Regions from separate parts of the Aquipseudomonas campi genome, predicted to be linked through region 3. Evidence: riboswitches for the same ligand, from Rfam matches in the RefSeq annotation. Region 3 holds a riboswitch; each other region holds the start of a gene.
The links. A riboswitch is a leader RNA that binds a small molecule or an ion and turns the genes downstream of it on or off. The one in region 3 is predicted to bind cobalamin.

Region 1 (5,152 bases), 2.1 Mb from region 3:
AGCGGCACCACGGCGCTGCCGTCCTCGGCCACGGCCAGCACCGGCGGCTCGGCACCCTTTTCCGCCAAAAGCGGAGCCAGGCTGCGGATAACGATGCCGGCGGCGCACAGGGCGATGATCGGCGTGCCGGCGCGGTAAAGCCCGCGCAGGGTGGCGCCGAAGTCGTCATAGGGCTGCTCGACGCCCCCCACCCGCTCGCGCAGGCCGTGGATCGCGGCCTGCGGGTAGAGGCTCTGCAGGCGGCGGGCGATGGCCAGGGCAGAGGCGCCGAGAATGACGATGGCCGGGGATGGGTGCATGGCTTGTTCCATTGTGCTGGCATTGCGTGGCGGGTAGCCCGGATGCAATCCGGGAGCGCGGTTATCCCCGGATTGCATCCGGGCTACGACGAGGAGTGGCGGTTCAGCCGCGCCATTTCTCGCCTGGCACCAGGATCATCGAGAAATACGGCGAGGACATCGGCTCCACTTCATCCAGCGGCACGATGCGCTGGTTGCCCATGGTCGCCCGCTCGACGTAGTGCGCACGCCGATCCAGGCCCAGCTCGCGCAGCACCCGGCGCACCTTGTCGAAGTTGCGCCCGAGCTTCATCACCACGGCGGCTTCGGCGTCCTGCAGGCGGCGCTTGAGTTCGTCTTCGGGCAGCACGCCGGAGAGCACGCTCAAGGATTGGTTGCGGTACACCAGCGGGGTGCCGAGCACCGAGGCGCAGCCGAGCATGGAGCACACGCCGGGCACCACCTCGACCTGGTAGTGCGCGCCCAGGCGGTCGTGCAGATACATGTAGGAGCCGTAGAAGAACGGGTCGCCCTCGCAGATCACCGCCACGTCGCGGCCGGCGTCCAGGTGCCGGGCGATCTGCACCGCGCAGGTGTCGTAGAAGTCGCTGATCACCGCCTCGTAACTCAGCGGCGGTTCGAGCTTCTCGGTGGTCACCGGGTAGACCAGCGGCAGGCGCTGCTGGGCCTCAGCCAGATGCGCCTCGATGATGCCGAAGGCGTTGCCGCCCTGGCCTTTATTCGCCTTGGCCTTGGCCACGAAGTAGCCAACCACCGGCGCCGACTGCAACAGGCGCAGGGCCTTGAGGGTGATCAGCTCCGGGTCGCCGGGGCCAACGCCGAGGCCGAGCAGACGTCCTTTGCCCGTCATCACTCCACCTCCGTGGCCAGGGCGTTGACCGCCGCGGCGGCCATGGCGCTGCCACCACGGCGGCCGCGCACTATCACGTAAGGCACGCCGCGGCTGTCGGCGGCGAGCATGTCCTTGGACTCCGCCGCGCCGATAAAGCCCACCGGCATGCCGAGGATCAGCGCCGGTTTTGGCGCGCCGGCGTCGAGCATTTCCAGCAGGTAGAACAGCGCGGTCGGCGCGTTGCCGATCACCACCACGCTGCCTTCCAGGTGTTCGCGCCAGCGCTCCAAGGCCACCGCCGAGCGGGTGTTACCCAGCTCGCGAGCCAGCTCCACCACGCCGGCATCGTGCAGGGTGCATAGCACCGGGTTGCCCGCCGGCAGGCGCGCACGGGTGATGCCCTCGGCGACCATGCGCGCATCGCAGAGGATCGGCGCGCCCTTGGCCAGCGCAGCACGCCCGGCGGCACCGGCACCCGGCGAGAAGCGCAGATCCTGCACCACGTCGACCATGCCGCAGGCGTGGATCAGGCGCACGGCGAGTTTTTCCAGGTCGGCCGGGATGGCCGACAGGTCGGCCTCGGCGCGGATGGTGGCGAAGGACTGGCGGTAGATTTCCTGTCCGTCGCGGATGTAATCGATCATGCAGAGGTTCCTGACTCGTGATGCGCGGCGAACCAAGCGCCGGCTTCTTCGATGCTGAGGGAAGGCGCCAGCAGGTGGCCGAAACCGGCCACGCCCGCGGTGCGCTGATAGAGCTGGTAACGCCCGCCGGGCTGCGCCAGCAGGGTGAAGGGAGCGGTATGTGCGGCGGCGCAGGAGCGCGGGCAGCCGCTGAGGTGCACCTGCGGCTGGACGCGGCCGGCGCGCAGCAGTTCGGCCAAGTGCAGGGCATCGGCCTTGGTGTCGGCCAGGCCCTTGGCGCAGGCGGCCGAGCCGCTGCAGGCGAGCAGCTGGCTCAGCGGCTCGCCGGCATCCAGCAGCAGGCCGATCTCTTCCAGAGCGGCCGTCACGGCGGCCTGGCGGGCGACGGGAATATCCGGCAGCAGCACGCCCTGCCAGGGCGTCAGGCGCAGCTCACCGCTGCCCTCGGCTTCGGCCAGATCGGCCAGGGCCCACAGCTGCACGGCCTCCAGCCGGCCCAGCGGCGCGCCGGCCAGCAGCATGACCAAGCTGGCCTGGGCCTGGGGGTGCATACCGAGCGCTACGGCAGCTGTTTGGGCGCGCGCGCGCAACGGCACGTCGCGATCCAGGGGCACTGGCAGACGGGCGAGAAAGTCCGCCACCGGCAGTTCGGCGAGCAACTGACGCATGCGGCTGTGTTCGCCGGCCAGCTGGAGAAACAGCTCCAGCACGGCCTGCACCAGCTGCGGCGCCTGCCCCACCTCGACCACGCCCAGGGCCGCATCACGCGGGCATCCGGCCAGGCCGAAAGCCAGCCGGGTGCCGCCGGGCAAGGCGCTGAGCCAGAGGTCGTGGGGGTGGTCGAGCATGGTCAGCGCTTCGCTGCCATCCAGCTGCAGGGCGAACTTGGCGGAAAGGCCGTGGAAGGCGGGCGTGTCCTGCAGCAACGCCAGCAGCTGCTCGGCCAGCGGGCGGGTATCGAGCAAGGCGAGCGGATCGCGGCCGGCGGCGGGGCTGAGCAGCAGGTTGCGCACATCGTCGGCGGCGGCAACTCGCGGGCCGAGGCCGGCGGCCAGCAGGTGCTGCACCAGTGCCGCGTGCTCGCTGTCGCCCACGCCGCGAATCTGCAGGTTGCTGCGGTTGGTCAGCTCCAGCACGCCGCTGCCGCACAGCCTCGCGGCCCCGGCCACCGCACGGGCCTGGTCGCTGGAAAGGCTACCACCCGGCAGCTTGACCCGGCAGATGCCACCGTCCAGCGCGGACACGATGCGCCACAGCCCCGGACAGGCAGACGGCCTGGGAGTGGATGCGACGGAAACACAGGGATCGGGCTGCAAGCGGTCACCGAAAAACAACGACGCGGCGACCGAACCAGCGGAATCCGCAGACAGGGATTCCTTGGCATCGGTACACCCCGCCCGATGTTGGCACTCGCGACTAGCGTCGTCGGCAGGTCTCCTGGCTGGCAGGTCGGCATCGGTCGCGGCCTTCCCGGTTTCCCAGTGGCACTCGTGCGACAGACTCGCTGCTTACAGTTGCGGGGGCAGCCACGGTTGATCCGTGTTCCCTCTTAGGCCCTTGGTGACGTCCGTGAAAACGCCGGGCACCGACGAAGGCGCTATTATGCCCGCTTTTTCCGGCGCCAGGCCAAGCCCGCATGTCGCCCGCAACAGATCGAGGAAACACGCATGACAGCCTGGCTGACGGTGGTGGGAATCGGCGAAGACGGCTACGCCGGCCTTGGCAAAGCCGCGCGCCGCGCGCTGCTGGCGGCCGAGCAGATCGTCGGTGCGCCGCGCCAGCTGGAGCTGCTGCCGCCGTGCATCCGTGCGCCGCGGCAGAGCTGGCCGAGCCCGTTCAGCCTGGCGCCGGTGCTGCAGCGGCGCGGCACGCCGGTGTGCGTGCTGGCCAGCGGCGACCCCATGCTGTTCGGCGTCGGCGCCAGCCTGGCGCGGCAATTAGGCGAAGGCGAGATGCGCGTGCTGCCGGCGCCCTCCTCCTACTCGCTGGCTGCCGCGCGCCTGGGCTGGCCCTTGCAGGAGGTGAGCCTGCTGTCGGTGGTGGCGCGGCCGCTGGCGGCCTTGAACGCGCAGATCCATGCCGGCCAGCGCCTGCTGATCCTCTGCAACGACGGCTGCAGCCCGGCCGCCATCGCCGCCCTGCTGCGCGAACGCGGCTTCGGTTCCAGCCGGCTGACGGTGCTGGAGCACCTCGGCGGCGAACTGGAACGGCGTATCGACGGTCTGGCCGAGAGCTGGAGCATCGACGAAGTCGCCGCCCTCAACCTGCTGGCAGTGGAATGCCTGGCCGACGCAAACGCCGTGCGTCTGCCACTGACCTGCGGCCTGGCGGACGAGGCCTATCGCCACGACGGCCAGCTGACCAAACGCGACGTACGCGCCATCACCCTGGCCCGCCTGGCGCCGACGCCCGGCGAGCTGCTGTGGGACGTGGGCGCCGGTTGCGGTTCGATCGGCATCGAGTGGATGCGCGCACACCCCAGCTGCCGGGCCATCGCCATCGAGGCCGACAGCGGCCGACAGCAGCTGATCCAGCACAACCGCGACGCCCTCGGCGTGCCGGCCCTGCAACTGGTGGCCGGCAGCGCACCGCAGGCGCTGGATGGATTGGAGCGACCCGAAGCCATCTTTATCGGCGGTGGCGTCACCCTGCCCGGCGTGCTGGAGCAGTGCTGGCAGGCGCTCAAGCCCGGCGGCCGGCTGATCGCCAACGCGGTGACCCTGCAAAGCGAGGCCATGCTGGTGGCCTTCCGCGAACAGCACGGCGGCGAGCTGACCCGCATCAGCGTGGCCCAGGCCCAACCGCTGGGCGACTTTGACACCTGGCGCAGCGCCCTGCCGATCACCCTGCTGCAGGTGCGCAAGCCTTGAGCCCACGCATCCTCCTGCTCGGCGGGGTCGGCGACGCCCTGGCCATCGCCCGCCGCCTCGGCCCCAGGCATATCTACAGCCTGGCCGGACTGGGCAAGGTGCCAAGCGATCTGGCCTGCCAGGTGCGCGTGGGTGGCTTCGGCGGTACTGAGGGCCTGGCGCGCTTCATCGCCAGCGAAGGCATCGACCTGCTGCTGGACGTCACCCATCCCTATGCCGCGCAGATCAGCGCCAATGCCGCCCGCGCCGCGCAACTTGCCGGCATTGCCTGCTGGGCCCTGCACCGGCCCGGCTGGCAGGCAGGCAGCGGGGACAACTGGCGCGAAGTAGCCGACTGGCCCGAACTGCGCAACGCCCTTGCGCCCTTTCGCCGGCCCTTCTTCACCCTCGGCCGCGAGCCGCTGGAACACCTCGAGGCGATCCCCGCCGAACAGTTCTGGACCCTGCGCCTGCTCGACGCCCACCCGGGCCATGCGCGTGCACGGATCATCGCCAACCGCGGCCCGT
Region 2 (5,152 bases), 1.4 Mb from region 3:
CCGAAACCCACGAAGTGTTCAATCAGGTGCCGTCGCTGGACGGCGCCAACCTGTATCGGGTCGACCTGCCGCTGCAGGAGTGGACGCGGCGCTTCGGTGGCGGCTGGGCCGAGGGCCAGCTGGATGCCTACGGCGCCCTGGCCGGCGGCCCGCTGATGCAGGCCGGCTTCCTGGCCAACGAGAACAAACCGGTGTTCAAGAGCCACGACCGCTACGGCAACCGCGTCGACCTGGTGGAGTTCCACCCGGCCTACCACGAGCTGATGCGCACGGCCGTCGAGCATGGCATTCCCTCGCTGCCCTGGACCGACCCGCGCCAAGGCGCCCAGGTCGCCCGCGCCGCGCTGAACTACCTGCACAACCAGCCGGAGGCCGGCAACGCCTGCCCGCTGACCATGACCTACGCCGCTGTGCCGGCGCTCAAGCTGCAGCCGGAGCTGGCCGAGATCTGGCTGCCGAAGATCCTCGCCACCGAGTACGACCCGCGCAATGTCGGCATCGAACAGAAGGCCGGGGTCACCATCGGCATGGCCATGACCGAGAAGCAGGGCGGCACCGACGTGCGCGCCAACACCACCAAGGCCCATGCGGTGGGCATGGGCGGTCCGGGCCAGGCCTACGAACTGGTCGGCCACAAGTGGTTCTGCTCGGCGCCGATGTGCGACGCTTTCCTCACCCTGGCCTACACCGACAAGGGCCTGAGCTGCTTCCTGCTGCCGCGCCATCGCCCGGACGGCAGCCGCAACCAGTTCTATATCCAGCGCCTGAAGAACAAGCTGGGCAACTGGGCCAACGCCTCCAGCGAAGTTGAATTCCGTGGCGCCCTGGCCTGGATGGTCGGCGAGGAAGGCCGCGGCGTGCCGACCATCATCGAGATGGTCTCGCTGACCCGCTTCGACTGCATGATCGGCTCCAGCAGCCTGATGCGTCAGGCCCTGACCCAGGCCGCGCACCACTGCGCGCACCGCAAGGTCGGCGGCCGGGTGCTGGCCGAGCAGCCGCTGATGCAGAACGTGCTGGCCGACCTGGCCCTGGAAAGCGAGGCGGCCCTGGCCCTGACCATGCGCATGGGCAAGGCGCTGGACAACCCGCACGACGAGCAGGAAGACAAGTTCGCCCGTCTGGTCACCGCCATCGGCAAATATTGGATCTGCAAACGTGCCCCGGCCATGATCAACGAAGCCCAGGAGTGCATGGGCGGCGCCGGCTACGTCGAGGAAACCATCCTCCCGCGGCTGTACCGCGAGGCGCCGGTCAACTCGATCTGGGAAGGCTCGGGCAACGTGCAGTGCCTGGACGTGCTGCGCGCCCTGTCCAAGGAAGCCGGGGTGCTCGACGCGCTGTTCGCCGAGCTGGGCGACGGCCACGGCGATGCCCGCCTGAAGACGCATATCCAGCGCTTGCAGGCGGACTTCCGCGACACCGCCGACATCCAGTACCGCGCCCGCCAGCTCACCGAGGATGTGGCCGTAGCCCTGCAGGCCAAGCTGCTGCTGGAAGCTGGCAATGCCACTGTCTCCGATGCCTTTATCGCCAGCCGTCTGGGCGAGGGTGGGCGGGTCTATGGCACCCTGCCGCGTGGCGTGGATGCCGAAGCGCTGGTGGCGCGCAGTACCCCGCACCTGATCTGAGGCCGGGCAGCGCCTGTCGCGCTCGCGGCAGGGCACCCGCGTCGCTATGACCAACAGGCGGGCCACCCGGCGCAGGGTCACCTGCGCTGGCTCCTGCCCATGCTCGGCCCGCCCACGGATACGGCAACGCTCAGGGCGGCGAGAGTTCCCAGGATTCCATCGCAATAGGCCTGCCCAGCGTGACATGGCCGAAGGTGCAGGCATGGCAATCGAGCCCCGATGGGCGCGCCGGGGTTGCGGGGGAAGTAAGGCCAGGGGCCTCTGGCACGGGGCTATCGCCGGCGCAGGAGCGGCAGCGGGCACTGTCTTTTCGTGGGCGAGGCGGGTAAGGTGGCCGCCGATGGTTCCGGTCCGCTTTGTGCGGCCGGATGAAAAGGGAACAGGGTGCGGCGCTCGTCGCCAATGCCCTGGCTGCCCCCGCAACTGTAAGCGGCGAACGACGCCCACACGCCACTGGCCTTATCGGCTGGGAAGGCGGGCGAAGTAGCAAGCCGTGAGCCAGGAGACCTGCCATCGCTATTGGGCATTCTGCCCCTTTCCCTCAATCCGGATCGTCGCGCGGTGGGCGCGGCCAAGGAACCCTAATGCACATCGAACCTGACGTCGTTGCCGGCGCCAAGATTTTCCTCAGCTATGCAACCGCCGCTGGCGCCTTCGCGCTCACGGTCAAACTCGCCCGCGACAGTCTGCGCGACAACGGCGGCCTGCTCGCCCTGGCCCTGCGCAGCCTGCTGACCACCGCCCTGGTGTTCTGCTTCTTCGAGGTCCTGCCGCACCATCCGGTGGGCGTTTCGGAAGTTCACCTGATTCTCGGTTCGACCCTGTTACTGCTGTTCGGCGCCGGTGCCGCGGCCATCGGCCTGGCCGCCGGCCTGCTGCTGCAGGGGCTGTTCTTCGCCCAGTTCGACCTGCCGCAGTACGGCATGAACGTCACCACCCTGCTGCTGCCGCTGTGGGCCATTCACCTGCTGGCCAAGCGCCTGATCCCGGCGCGCACGGCCTATGTGGACACCAGCTACAAGCAGGCCCTGGCCCTGTCGACCGCCTACCAGGGCGGCATCGTCGCCTGGGTGGCCTTCTGGGCCGTCTACGGTCACGGCTTCTCCAGCGCAAACCTGGCCTCCGTCGGCAGCTTCGGCCTGGCCTACATGAGCGTGATCCTGCTCGAGCCGCTGATCGACCTGGGCGTGCTGGCCGCCGCCAAGGCGCTGTCGCGTTACAGCCAGGGCCCGCTGTTCAACGTGCGCCTGCACCAGCCGGCCTGACCCCGCCCCACGCCAGACCGGCAAAGCGGTCTGGCGCTTTCACTCGAGTGTCCGCCGTCTGATCATCCTCGCGCCTGCGTGGGGATGTGGCGCTTGGCGCGCGTCCCAATGCTCTCAACGGCGCTGCCAGATCATCTTGCCGGTATTGCTCTCGGTCACCAGGTACGGCTCGCTGAAGTGATAGCGCGCCGCAGGCTGGTAATCGAGCGCGCCCTCCAGCTGCACCAGTAACAGGCCGTTGTCGCTGCGCCAGCTGCCGCTGTACTGCAGCTCGCCGGGGCGGTCGTAACTCCAGTCGCTGCCGCCGGCCACCGTGCGCCGCCATTGCCCGATGCTGCCGTCGGCGCGGATACGCAGGGTGGTGACCAGGTTCAGCGAGGCGAACTCGACCCCGCTGCTGTTGCTGATCTGCTCATGCACCCAGGTGCCGATCAGGGCTGGGTCCTGGGCCGGGTTGACGGGCGTGGTGGCCGGCGCGGCAGCCACCCGCTGGAACAGCGCCTCGCGCAGCAGGGTGGCGCCGTTGTTCGGGTCGCGGGCGGCCAGGCTGGCGTTGAGCATGTCGTTGGCATAGCTGGCGTTCATGTTGGCCAGCACCTGGCCGCTGGCCGGATCGCTGATCTGTGCTTGCAGCAACTGGCCGTCGAAGCTGCCGCTGAGCTTGAGGCGCAATTGTCGGCCTTCCACGTATTCCCCCTCTACCTGGGTGCCCTGGCTGCGCAGGATCAGCTCGGTCGGCTGGTTGTCCAGGGTGGTCTGGTAGTGGCCATCCAGTTCGGCGGCCAGGCTGGTACCCGACAGCAGCACCAGCAGGCAGATGATCGGCAGGTTGGGCAAGGCAGGCTCCTTCTCCGTGGAGGTGACAGCACTAAGCCTAGATCGCCGTATGCGGTCTTGCCGAACGCTGGCGGGCGAGGCTGGCGAAGGCGCAAGATAGGGCGGTGTTCCCAGCCAGGAAGCTGCCCGTGTCTGCTATTTCTTCCAGTGAATTCGTCGTCGCCGCCACTGCCGAGGAGGCCGTCGAGCGCCTCGCGGACCTGCATCGCCAGGCGGTCAATGCGCTGAGCCAGGCGCTCAAGCATTACCTCAAGGAGCGCGCCCAGCCCGGCGAGACCGAGCGTGCGCTGTTCCGCTACCCCGAGCTGCGCCTGACCTACCTGTGCCAGGGTGAGGTACCGAGTACCGTGCGCGCCTACGCCAAGGTGCAGGTGCCGGGTACCTACCGGGTCACCGTGACCCAGCCGGATGCCTTTCGCGGCTATCTGCTCGATCAGTTGCGGCCGCTGATGGAGGACTTCACCGTCACCGTCGAGGTCGGCTTCAGCCAGCAGAACATTCCCTATCCCTATGTGGTCGAGCAGGGCGACGAGCTGGCCGGCTCCGGGGTGACCGCCGCCGAGCTGGCGCGGGTATTCCCCAGCACCGACCTGTCCGCCGCCACCGACTCGGTGGCCGACGGCCTGTATGGCTGGGGCGACAGCAGCGACCTGCCGCTGGCGCTGTTCGACGCGGCGCGCACTGACTTCTCGCTCAAGCGCATCCAGCACTACACCGGCAGCGACTGGCGCCATGTGCAGCCATGGATTCTGCTGACCAACTATCACCGCTATGTCGACCAGTTCATCCGCCACGGCCTGGAGCGCCTGCGCGAGGACCCGCGCTTCGTGCGCATGGTGCTGCCGGGTAACGTGATCATCGAACGCGGCACGTCCGAGGAGGATGCCCAGGCGGTGGCCGATGCGATGGTCTGGCACCGTTACCAGATGCCGGCCTATCACCTGATCGCCAATGACGGCCATGGCATCACCCTGGTGAATATCGGTGTCGGCCCGTCCAACGCGAAGAACATCACCGACCACCTGGCCGTGCTGCGTCCGCACTGCTGGCTGATGATCGGCCACTGTGGCGGCCTGCGCCAATCGCAGACCATCGGCGACTACGTGCTGGCCCATGCCTATATGCGCAGGGACGGAATACTGGACCGGGTGCTGCCGCCGCACATCCCCATCCCGGCCCTGGCCGAAGTGCAGCAGGCCTTGCAGGAAGCAGCGGCCGCCGTCACCGGCGAGCGTGGCGAGACCCTGAAGAAACGCCTGCGCACCGGCACCGTGCTGACCTACGACGACCGCAACTGGGAGCTGCACTGGGCTCACGAGCGGCCGCTGATCAACCTGGCCCGCGCGGTGGCGGTGGACATGGAGAGCGGCACCATCGCCGCCCAGGGTTATCGCCTGCGCGTGCCCTACGGCACCCTGC
Region 3 (5,152 bases):
CGACGTGGCCATCGCCGAGCAGCATGCGGTGACCCTGGCCGCCGGCATGGCCTGCGAGGGCGCCAAACCGGTGGTGGCGATCTACTCGACCTTCCTGCAGCGCGCCTACGACCAGCTGATTCATGACGTGGCCGTGCAGCACCTCGACGTGCTGTTCGCCATCGACCGCGCCGGCCTGGTCGGCGAAGACGGCCCGACCCACGCCGGCAGCTTCGATATCTCCTACCTGCGCTGCATCCCCGGCATGCTGGTGATGACGCCGAGCGACGAGAACGAACTGCGCCAGATGCTCACCACCGGTTACCTGTTCGATGGCCCGGCGGCGGTGCGTTACCCGCGCGGCAGCGGGCCGAACACGCCGATCGACCCGGCGCTGCAACCGCTGGAAATCGGCCGAGGCGTCATTCGCCGACGCGGCCAGAAAACCGCCCTGCTGGTATTCGGCGTGCAGCTGGCCGAAGCGCTCAAGGTCGGCGAGACGCTGGACGCCACGGTGGTCGACATGCGTTTCGTCAAACCGCTGGACGAGGCCCTGGTGCGCGAACTGGCGGCCAGCCACGAGCTACTGGTGACCATCGAGGAAAACGCCATCATGGGCGGCGCCGGTTCGGCGGTCAGCGAGTTCCTTGCCGCCGAGAACCTGCTCAAGCCCGTGCTGCACCTGGGCCTGCCGGACAGCTACGTCGAGCACGCCAAGCCGGCGCAGATGCTCGCCGAGTGCGGCCTGGACGAAGCCGGCATCGAAGCGGCCGTGCGCCAGCGCCTGGTGCAACTGCCCACATGAATGCCGCTCATCCAAACCAGGGCTTAACTCGCTTGTAATTCATCCAGCCGCGCACTAAGGTGCGCGACGTTTTACTTCCGCCAAGGTGCGCCCGTCGTGATCGACCGGCGTTAAACGGGAAGCCGGTGCGCTCGTCACGAGCCATTCCGGCGCTGCCCCCGCAACGGTAAGCCACCGCAGCCTCGCGCTGCCATGTCGATCGACGTGCCACTGGGAGTTTCCCCGGGAAGGCGATCGACAGGGAAAGTTCGCTTTCAGTGGCAAGCCCGGAGACCGGCCTCGACGGATTCGACTGGTGTTGCGGAGGGCATCACCGTCAAGCGTCGGCTTGTCGTGGCGCTTGTCCCTGCCCTCCTCAAAAGTCTGCCGACTCTTTGAGGATCCATTGATGAAACTGCCCCGCCTGGCTCTCGCCATCGCCCTGCTGCCCGCCTCCCCGACCTTCGCCGCCGAAGACCAGGAAGCCGCGCTGAAGCTGTCCGAAACCCTGATCAGCGCCAACCGCGACGTGCAGCAACGCAGCGCCAGCAGCGCCGCCAGCACGGTGTTCACCCGCGCCGACATCGAGCGCCTGCAACCATCCTCGGTGACCGAGCTGCTCCAGCGCGTGCCCGGCGTGCAGGTGACGCAGAACGGCAGCGGCAGCCTGGCCAGCCTGTATATCCGCGGCACCAAGTCGGCACAGAGCCTGGTGCTGGTGGACGGCATGCGCATCGGCTCGGCCAGTTCCGGCGACAGCAACCTGCAGCACCTCAATATCGAGCAGATCGAGCGCATCGAAGTGCTGCGCGGACCGCGCTCGGCCATGTACGGCGCCGATGCCATCGGCGGCGTGGTGCAGATCTTCACCCGCCGCAGCAGCGGCGAAGGGTTCAAGCCATTCGTGCGCGTGGGCTATGGCAGCCGGGGCACCTGGCAGCGTAGCGCCGGCATTTCCGGTGGCGATGAGGCCACGCGCTTCAGCCTGGCCGGCAGCCTCGACGAGACCAACGGCATCGACCGCACCGGCACCTCCTACGCGGCCGACCAGGATCACGACGCCTACCGCAACAAGGCCTTCAGCCTGAGCCTCAGCCACAGCTTCAGCGACAAACTGGAAGCCGGCGTCAACGTCCTCGACCAGCGCGGCCGTACCGAGTTCGACAACCCCTTCGGCCGCTTCGACATGACCACCTTCGAGTCGGTCGAGCAGGACCCGTACAGTGACTTCACCGTCAGCAGCGTCTCCAGCTACCTCGACGCCCAGCTCAACGACACCTGGAACAGCCGCCTGGAAGTCGGCCACAGCGAAAACCGCGAAGAGAGTCTGGATAAACTCAGCGACGAGCGCGGCGTGTTCAACACCTACCGCGACTCGGTCAACTGGCTGAACACCCTGAGCCTGAGCGACAGCCACAGTCTGATGCTCGGTGCCGACTGGTACGAAGACCAGCTCAACAGCAACACCGCCTTCGCCGAGCAACAGCGCTGGAACCAGGCCGCCTTCATCCAGCACCGCTACGACGGCGAGCACTTTTCCACCGAACTGGGCCTGCGCCACGACAAGAACGAGCAGTTCGGCAGCGAAAACACCTGGAGTGGCGCCCTGACCCTGCCGCTGAACGAGCGCAACGACCTGATCGCCTCCTACAGCGAAGGCTTCCGCGCGCCGACCTTCAACGACCTGTACTACCCGGACTACAGCAACCCGGACCTCCAGCCGGAACACTCCAAGAGTGTCGAGCTGCAGTGGCGCAGCCAACTGGCCGCCACCACCCGCCTGGAGGCCTCGGTCTACCGCACCGACATCGAGGACGCCATCGCCAGCGACCAGGACTTCATCCCGCAGAACATCGCCAAGGCGCGCATCCATGGTTTCGAGGCCGCGCTGCAGCAGGAACTGTTCGGCTGGCAGGGACAACTGGGCGTGGCCTTCATCGACCCGCGCGACCGCGACAGCGGCCACACCCTCAACCGCCGTGCGCGGCGCACCCTGAGCCTGGACCTGGATCGCAGCTACGGCGATGTCGCCATCGGCGCCAGCTGGCAGGCCGTGAGCAGCAGCTACGACGACCCGGACAACCAGTACCAGCTAGCCGGTTATGGCCTGCTGGCCCTGCGCAGCAGCTGGCAGGCCACCCCCGAGCTGAAGCTGGAAGCCAAGCTGGATAACCTGCTGGACAAGGATTACAGCCGCTCGCTGTACGAGCACGAGGGTGAGCGCTACAGCTACAGCCAGGAAGGCCGCAGCGCACTGATCGGCTTCGTCTGGACACCGGAGCTGTAACAGGCAATGCAAAAGGCCCCGAAAGGGGCCCTAGCAGAGAATCGCGTGGTTCTTTTGTGGGGAATAAAGCTCAGTTCACTTTGGTAAAAACGGCGTCCTTACCATGGCGCAGATGACTTTTCATCTTGCCGTCTTCGGCGATTTCCAAACCACGCGTACCTTGTTCCTGACGCACCAGAAGCTTATCTGACTCGGCGATCAGAACAACTTCGACATCCATATACCCCTCCTTGTCTTTATCAAAGTGGGATACCACACGATAACCGCCAGATGCCTCGGTCACAGTAATGGTTTCGACCATCTTATCGTTACTCTTCCACTGACCAACAAAAGACTCGCCTTCGTCTTTACATCCAGCTAGAGCCACGACAGCGAGGGCCGCAATAAAGAGTTCTTTCATTCCGTTTCTCCTACGATCCAGTCCATGGTGATGTCGTTAAGACACGGCCCGCATTTTGCGACAGATCAAGCTAGTTGCGCTGTGCTCTGAGTAACAGCTCGCAGAGCTTCTCGGTAGCCGCCAGCATCTGGAAACTGGGCCGCTCTAGGCCTTTGTCCGGCACCGCCCAGAGCTGCTGGCGACGGGTTGCCCTGAGCTGCGGCCAGGCCTGCCAGGTCTGCAGTTCGGCCACGCTGCCGGCGAGGATCACCGCCGGATCGCGCTGCAGCACAGCCTCGACGCTGACCTGCGGCGCGGCCAGCTGCAGCTCGGCGAAGACATTCTCGGCGCCGCACAGGCGCAAGGCATCGCTGATGATCTGGCCACCGCCGATTGTGTACAGCGGCTGGTGCCAGACTTGGTAGAACACCGGCAACGGCGGCTCGCGGCGGTAGGTCTGGCGCAGGCGCTGCAGGCCGGCGCGGAAACGCTCGGCCAACTCGCGACCCTGGCGCTCGCGGCCGATGCGCGCACCGACTGCGGCGAACTGCTCGGCCAGTTCCTGCAAGTCATGCGGCTCGCCGATATGCAGGGGGATGCCGGTGAGGCGCAGTTGTTCGCGTTGACTGGGCGTCACGCTGTCCGGCCAGAGCAGGATCAGGTCTGGCTTGAGGCTGAGCAGGGTTTCCAGTTCCACCTGCTCATGGCGCCCCAGTGAAGGCAGACCCACCAGGGCCGGCGGGCGCTCGCCGGCATCCAGCACACCGACCAGCAAGTCGGCCGCATCCAGCTCGAGCATGATCTCGGTCATCGACGGCGCCAGGCTGACCACCCGCTCCACCGCCGCCAGCGGCAGGGCACAGGCGAGCAGGCAGGCGCCGAGCAGCAGTCGCATCAGGCCAGCTGGCGAGGAATGCGGTACAGGCAGAGCAGCACCACGCTGCTCAGGGCGAGGAGGAACAGCGCCACCGCATGCAGACCGGTGAACTGCGCCGCGGCGGCGATCCAAGCGGGCAGACCAGCGGCGAGAAAGGCCAGGCGCCGGCGGCGCGCCAGCTCGACCCAGGCCGCCGGCTCATCGGCGCTATCCAGCGCCTGCTGGGTGGCGATCAGCGCGCGCTTGTAGGCGGAGAACAGCGGCAAGGTGATGAACAGGGAAATCATCGCGGCAATGAACAGCGGCATTTCCAGCAGCGCCAGCACCGGCGGCTGACCACCGAAGAAAAAGCCAAGAACCAGCAGCGGCGCCAGCGTCAGGGCGAGCTGACGCCACCATTCACCGGCCAGCCGGCGGCGCACTTCGGCGCGCGTCACTCGGCCTCTTCCTGGTGCTGCAAGCCGAGCATGTGGCCGAGCTTGCCGGCCTTGGTCGTCAGGTACTTGCGGTTGTGCACGTTGAGGCCGATTTCCAGCGGATGACGCTCGGCCACGCGCACGCCGAAGCCTTCCAGGGCTTTGACCTTGCGCGGGTTGTTGGTCATCAGCTTGATCGCGCTGATGCCCAGGTGATCGAGCATCGGCTGGCAGATCGAATAGTCACGCTGGTCGGCGGCGAAGCCCAGGCGCTCGTTGGCCTCAACCGTATCGGCACCCGCATCCTGCAACTCGTAGGCGCGGATCTTGTTCAGCAGGCCGATGCCACGGCCTTCCTGGCGCAGGTACAGGAGCACGCCGCGGCCCTCTTTGGCGATGGCGCGCAAGGCCGCTTCGAGCTGGGCGCCGC
Region 4 (5,152 bases), 2.1 Mb from region 3:
TGTGGCGCAGCCAGAAGTAGAAGGCCAGGTAGCCGTGCGGTGGTACCAGATCGGGGTCGTGGTACACCGCCGCGGCATCCAGCTGGTAGCCGCGCGCCGGCTGGATGCCGACGAAGGTGAGGCCGAAGCGCCGGCCGGCGATCATCAGGCGGCCGCTGCGGAACATCGGGTCTTGCTGCGGCTCGCCCCAGCGCTCCCGCACCGCTTGCTGGTTGGCCTCGGGCAGGGCGGCGAAGCAGCGTCGGTAGTCGTCCAGCGCCAGACTCTGCGCGCAGGGGCGCAGGTCGAGGTTGTCTAGGTCGTTGGTCACCCCGCCGAGCAGCTGGTGGATCAGCGCGGTGCCGCTGTCCGGCAGATCGGCCACCGGGTAACCCTGCTGCTTCAGGGCGGTAAGGATATTCAGCGCCGCCGCTGGGGTATCCAGGCCGACGCCGTTGCCGATGCGGCCGTCGCGGGTCGGGTAGTTGGCCAGCACCAGGGCGATACGCTTGTCGGCGTTGGGTCGACGCGCCAGCTCGCACCAGTTACGCGCCAGCTCGGCGACGAAATCCATGCCCGGCAGGTGCGCGTGGTAGCAGACCACGTCGCTCTGGCTGCGCTCGCTGCGCCAGGCCAGGCCCTTGAAGCTGATCGGCTGGGTGATCAGGCGGCCGTCCAGTTCGGGCAGGGCGATGTGCATGGCCAGGTCGCGTGAACCGAGGCCCTGGGCGCTGGCCTGCCACTGTTCCTGGTTGGCCAGGGCGCAGATGGCCTGCAGCACCGGGATGTCGCGGCGAAACGGCCTGAGTTCCGGTGCTTCCGGGTTGCTCATGGCGAAGCCGGTGGTGTTGAGGATCACGCTGGCCTCGGCCGCGTCCAGCCAGTCCTCGACCTGGGCCAGGCAGGCGGCTTCCTTGAGGCTGGCCACGGCGATTGGCAGCGGGTTGAGGCCCTGTGCCTGCAGGCGCGCGCAGAAGGTATCGACGAAGGCGGTGTTCGCCGCCTGCACATGGGTGCGGTAGAACAGCAGCGCCGCCACCGGCCAGCCCGGCTGCCAGTCGGCGCGCCAGCGGTCCAGGCTGGCTGCGGCCTGCTGCGGGTGATAGAGGGCGACGCGGGGCAGGGCGCGCGGCTCCTGCCAGGGGTAGTCGCGCTGCAGGTAGAGGCTGGCGAGGCAGTGGAAGAACTGCTGGGCGTTATCCACCCCGCCCTGGCGCAGGTACTGCCATAGGCGCTGGCTGTCGTCGCTCGGCACGTTGCCGAGGGCGCTCAGCTCGGGGTCGGGGCTGTCGTCGCCGGGCACCAGGATCAGCCGGGCGCCGCGCCCGGCCAGCTCGACCAGGCGTTCGATGCCGTAGCGCCAGTAGCTGACCCCGCCATGCACCGAGGTCAGGATGACCTTGGCGTGTTGCAGCACCTGCTCGACGTAGAAATCCACCGAGGCGTGGTTGCCCAGCTGCGCCGGGCTGGCCAGGCGCAGGCTGGGAAAATCCTCGGGCAGGCTGCGCGCCACTTCGGCCAGCAACGACAGGTGCGAGTCGCCGGTGCAGAGGATCACCAGCTCGGCCGGGGTCTGCTGCAGGTCGGCGATGCTGTCGGCCGGCAGTTGGCTGCCGGGCTGGGTGCGCAGCAGGTGCATGTCAGGCGGCTACCGGGGAAGGGATCGCCAGCAAGCTGGCTCCTACACAAGAGCCCGAGCACGCTGCCGCCGTAGGAGCCAGCTTGCTGGCGATCAGCCGGTTCACGCCAATGCCGCCTGCAGCTCGCTACCGATGGCGGCCGGGTCCAGCGCCTGGCCGATCACCACCAGACGGGTGAGGCGCGCTTCATCGGCCTGCCAGGCGCGGTCGAAGTGCTTGTCGAAGCGCTGGCCGACGCCTTGCAGCAGCAGGCGCATGGGTTTGCCGGGGATGGCGGCGAAGCCCTTGATGCGCAGGATGCCGTGCTTGGCCACGGCCTCCTTCAGCGCCTGCAGCAGGCGTGCTTCCTCGACCTCGGGCAGCTCGACGGCGAAGGAGTCGAACTCGTCGTGGTCGTGATCCTCGCCTTCCTCGTCGTGATGGGTGCGGCGCTGGTCGATGTGCAGCTCGGTCTCGCAGTTGAGGCCCAGCAGCACGTCCAGCGGCAGCTCGCCGCCGTGGGCCTCGATGACCTTGACCGCCGGCGGCAGCTCTTCGGCCACTTCCGCACGCACCGCGGCCAGGGCGGCGGCGTCGAGCAGGTCGGCCTTGTTGAGGATCACCAGGTCGGCGCTGGCCAGCTGGTCGGCGAACAGCTCGTGCAGCGGCGATTCGTGGTCCAGGTTGGGGGCGAGCTTGCGTTGCTCATCGACCTGATCCGGGAAGGCGGCGAAGGTGCCGGCGGCCACGGCCGGGCTGTCGACCACGGTGATCACCGCGTCCACCGTGCAGGCGTTGCGGATTTCCGGCCAGTTGAAGGCCTGCACCAGCGGCTTGGGCAGGGCCAGGCCGGAAGTCTCTATCAGGATGTGGTCGAGCTCGCCGCGGCGTGCCACCAGCTCGCGCATCACCGGGAAGAATTCCTCCTGCACGGTGCAGCACAGGCAGCCGTTGGCCAGCTCGAAGATGCGGCCGTTGGCTTCTTCTTCGCTGCAGCCGATCGAGCACTGTTTGAGGATTTCGCCGTCGATGCCCAGCTCGCCGAACTCGTTGACGATCACCGCGATGCGCCGGCCATCGGCATGGCCGAGCATATGACGCAGCAGGGTGGTTTTGCCGGCGCCGAGGAAGCCGGTGACGATGGTGACGGGAAGTTTGGCGAGCGTTTGCATGGAGGGCCCCGGAGCGTCGAAAAAGAGACGGACGGGCAGGGGCAGGCCGGCGTCCGGGCGGACGCGGGCCTTGCACCACCGGATCACCCCGCCCGGACAGTTAGCGTGTTAGTCGAGGCAGGTCTCCTGGCTCACGGTGTGCGCTGGGCGCGCTCCCTTCACCTTCCCGCCGTTGGCAGTGGTGTATCGAAGGGGCTTGAACCGTTCACAGTTGCGGGGGCAGCCAGGGCGTTGACCCTGTTCCCTCTTAGCTGCACCCGCGCGGGTGCAGAACCTCGAAAGGGTGGAAGGCTACGCAGCGACCGGGTACAGGTCAACCGCGGTTGACCGGGGTGGCCGCCCGTGCTGAGCTACGCGGCCTTTTCTGGCTGCCAGCAGGAGCGCCATGTCCAGCCCCGCCATTCGCCTGATTGCCGGCCTTGGCTGCCGTAGCGGCTGTACGCCGGACGAGCTGCAAGCGCTGCTGCTGCAGTGCCTGGCTGCGCACGGCCTGGGCCTGGAAGCGCTGGCGGGCCTGGCCAGCAGTGCGCACAAGCGCGACGAACCGGGCCTGCAGGCGCTGGTCGAGCGCCTGGCGCTGCCGATGACCTGGTGCTCGGTGCAGGAACTGGCGAGCGTCGCCGGCCAGGCCGAGGCCAATCCGCTGACATTGCGCGTGACCGGCAGCGCCGCAGTGGCCGAGCCCAGCGCCCTGGTCGCCGCCGCGCGCCTGGGCGCGGCGCAGCTGCTCGGCCCGCGCCAGCGCAGTAGCAATGCCACCTGCGCCCTGGCGCGGATCGATAGAGAGCTCTCGCAATGACCGTCTACTTCATCGGCGCCGGCCCCGGCGACTCCGAACTGATCACCGTCAAAGGCCAGCGCCTGATTCGCAGCTGCCCGGTGCTGCTCTATGCCGGTTCGCTGGTGCCGCCGGCGGTGCTCGAGGGCCATCGCGCCGAGCAGGTGGTGAACACCGCCGAGCTGCACCTAGGCGAGATCGTCCGCCTGCTGGCCGAGGCCCACGCCCGTGGCCAGGACGTGGCCCGCGTGCATTCCGGCGACCCGTCGCTGTACGGCGCCATCGGTGAGCAGATCCGCGAACTGCGGGCCTTGGACATTCCCTTCGAGATCATTCCCGGCGTCACCGCCACGGCTGCCTGCGCGGCGCTGCTGGAGGCCGAACTGACTCTGCCGGACGTGGCGCAGACGGTGATTCTCACCCGCTACGGGCACAACTCGCCGATGCCGGCCGGGGAGGCGCTGGGTGCCCTGGCCAGCCACGGCACGACCATGGCCATCCACCTGGGCGTGCAGCACCTGGCGGCGATCGTGGCCGAGCTGCTGCCGCACTACGGCGCCGACTGCCCGATTGCCGTGGTCCATCGCGCCAGCTGGCCGGATCAGGACTGGGTGCGGGGCACCCTGGCGGACATCGAGGACAAGGTGCGCGCCAAGGGTTTTCGGCGCACCGCGCTGATCCTGGTCGGCCGGGTACTGGGCGCCGAGGACTTCGCCGCTTCGGCGCTGTACCACGCCGATACTCAGCACCTGTTCAGGACCTGATGCCGGCAAACAGCGGCTAGTCGAAGGGGGCGCGCACTGGTGCGGCCCTGACCCGTTTCTGCGGTTGGCAGGCTTGCCGGATGCCGCGCTGGGCGGGCACCCTGTTGCATCTGTCGGGTCCGCCCGCACCAGGCTCTGTAAGGACGATCCATGCGCGACTATCAATGGCTTCACGAATACTGCCTGAACCGCTTCGGCTCGCCCGCGGCCCTCGAGGCCATGCTGCCGCAACCGCGCAGCGCGGCGGAACTGCGCCAGATCAGCGATGACCGCTACCTGTCGCTGATCGCCCTGCGCGTATTCCGCGCCGGCCTCAAGCACAGCCTGGTGGACGCCAAGTGGCCGGCCTTCGAGGAAGTGTTCTTCGGCTTCGTCCCGGAGAAAGTGGCGCTGATGAGTGCCGAACACCTCGAGCGACTGATGCAGGATGCGCGCATCATCCGCCACCTGGGCAAGCTCAAGAGCGTGCCGCGCAACGCCCAGTTCGTGCTGGACGTGCAGAAGGAAAAAGGCAGCTTCGGCGCGCTGATCGCCGACTGGCCGGTGACCGATATCGTCGGCCTGTGGAAGTACCTGGCCAAACATGGCAGCCAACTCGGCGGGCTGTCGGCGCCGCGTCTGCTGCGCATGATCGGCAAGGACACCTTCATTCCCAGCGACGACATGGTCGCCGCGCTCAAGGCCCAGGAAATCGTCGACAAGGCGCCAACCAGCCTCAAGGAACTGGCCGCCGTGCAGGCGGCCTTCAACCAGTGGCACGCCGAAAGCGGCCGGCCGCTGTGTCAGTTGTCAGTGATGCTGGCGCATACGGTGAATCACTAAGCGGCTCTGGTAGGAGCG

Region 1: another riboswitch for cobalamin. It lies ahead of cobG (precorrin-3B synthase); the one in region 3 lies ahead of HNE05_RS03120 (TonB-dependent receptor domain-containing protein).
Region 2: another riboswitch for cobalamin. It lies ahead of HNE05_RS17130 (energy-coupling factor ABC transporter permease); the one in region 3 lies ahead of HNE05_RS03120 (TonB-dependent receptor domain-containing protein).
Region 4: another riboswitch for cobalamin. It lies ahead of cobW (cobalamin biosynthesis protein CobW); the one in region 3 lies ahead of HNE05_RS03120 (TonB-dependent receptor domain-containing protein).

The regions. Positions count from the first base shown of each region.
Region 1 is NZ_CP053697.2:2,787,831-2,792,982, forward strand. Features, by position in the region: gene cobJ (precorrin-3B C(17)-methyltransferase) at 1-299, opposite strand, end outside; gene HNE05_RS12925 (precorrin-2 C(20)-methyltransferase) at 403-1,149, opposite strand; gene HNE05_RS12930 (precorrin-8X methylmutase) at 1,149-1,775, opposite strand; gene cobG (precorrin-3B synthase) at 1,772-3,145, opposite strand; cobalamin riboswitch at 3,186-3,380, opposite strand; gene cbiE (precorrin-6y C5,15-methyltransferase (decarboxylating) subunit CbiE) at 3,443-4,645, shown strand; gene HNE05_RS12945 (cobalt-precorrin-6A reductase) at 4,642-5,152, shown strand, end outside.
Region 2 is NZ_CP053697.2:3,692,383-3,697,534, reverse strand. Features, by position in the region: gene HNE05_RS17135 (acyl-CoA dehydrogenase family protein) at 1-1,631, shown strand, start outside; cobalamin riboswitch at 1,956-2,160, shown strand; gene HNE05_RS17130 (energy-coupling factor ABC transporter permease) at 2,216-2,896, shown strand; gene HNE05_RS17125 (hypothetical protein) at 3,011-3,733, opposite strand; gene amn (AMP nucleosidase) at 3,862-5,152, shown strand, end outside.
Region 3 is NZ_CP053697.2:693,461-698,612, reverse strand. Features, by position in the region: gene dxs (1-deoxy-D-xylulose-5-phosphate synthase) at 1-784, shown strand, start outside; cobalamin riboswitch at 851-1,080, shown strand; gene HNE05_RS03120 (TonB-dependent receptor domain-containing protein) at 1,173-3,050, shown strand; gene HNE05_RS03115 (hypothetical protein) at 3,121-3,450, opposite strand; gene HNE05_RS03110 (cobalamin-binding protein) at 3,521-4,324, opposite strand; gene HNE05_RS03105 (MFS transporter) at 4,324-4,743, opposite strand; gene ribA (GTP cyclohydrolase II) at 4,740-5,152, opposite strand, start outside.
Region 4 is NZ_CP053697.2:2,769,136-2,774,287, reverse strand. Features, by position in the region: gene cobN (cobaltochelatase subunit CobN) at 1-1,618, opposite strand, end outside; gene cobW (cobalamin biosynthesis protein CobW) at 1,721-2,770, opposite strand; cobalamin riboswitch at 2,870-3,063, opposite strand; gene HNE05_RS12855 (cobalamin biosynthesis protein) at 3,156-3,569, shown strand; gene cobM (precorrin-4 C(11)-methyltransferase) at 3,566-4,312, shown strand; gene HNE05_RS12845 (DNA-3-methyladenine glycosylase I) at 4,463-5,134, shown strand.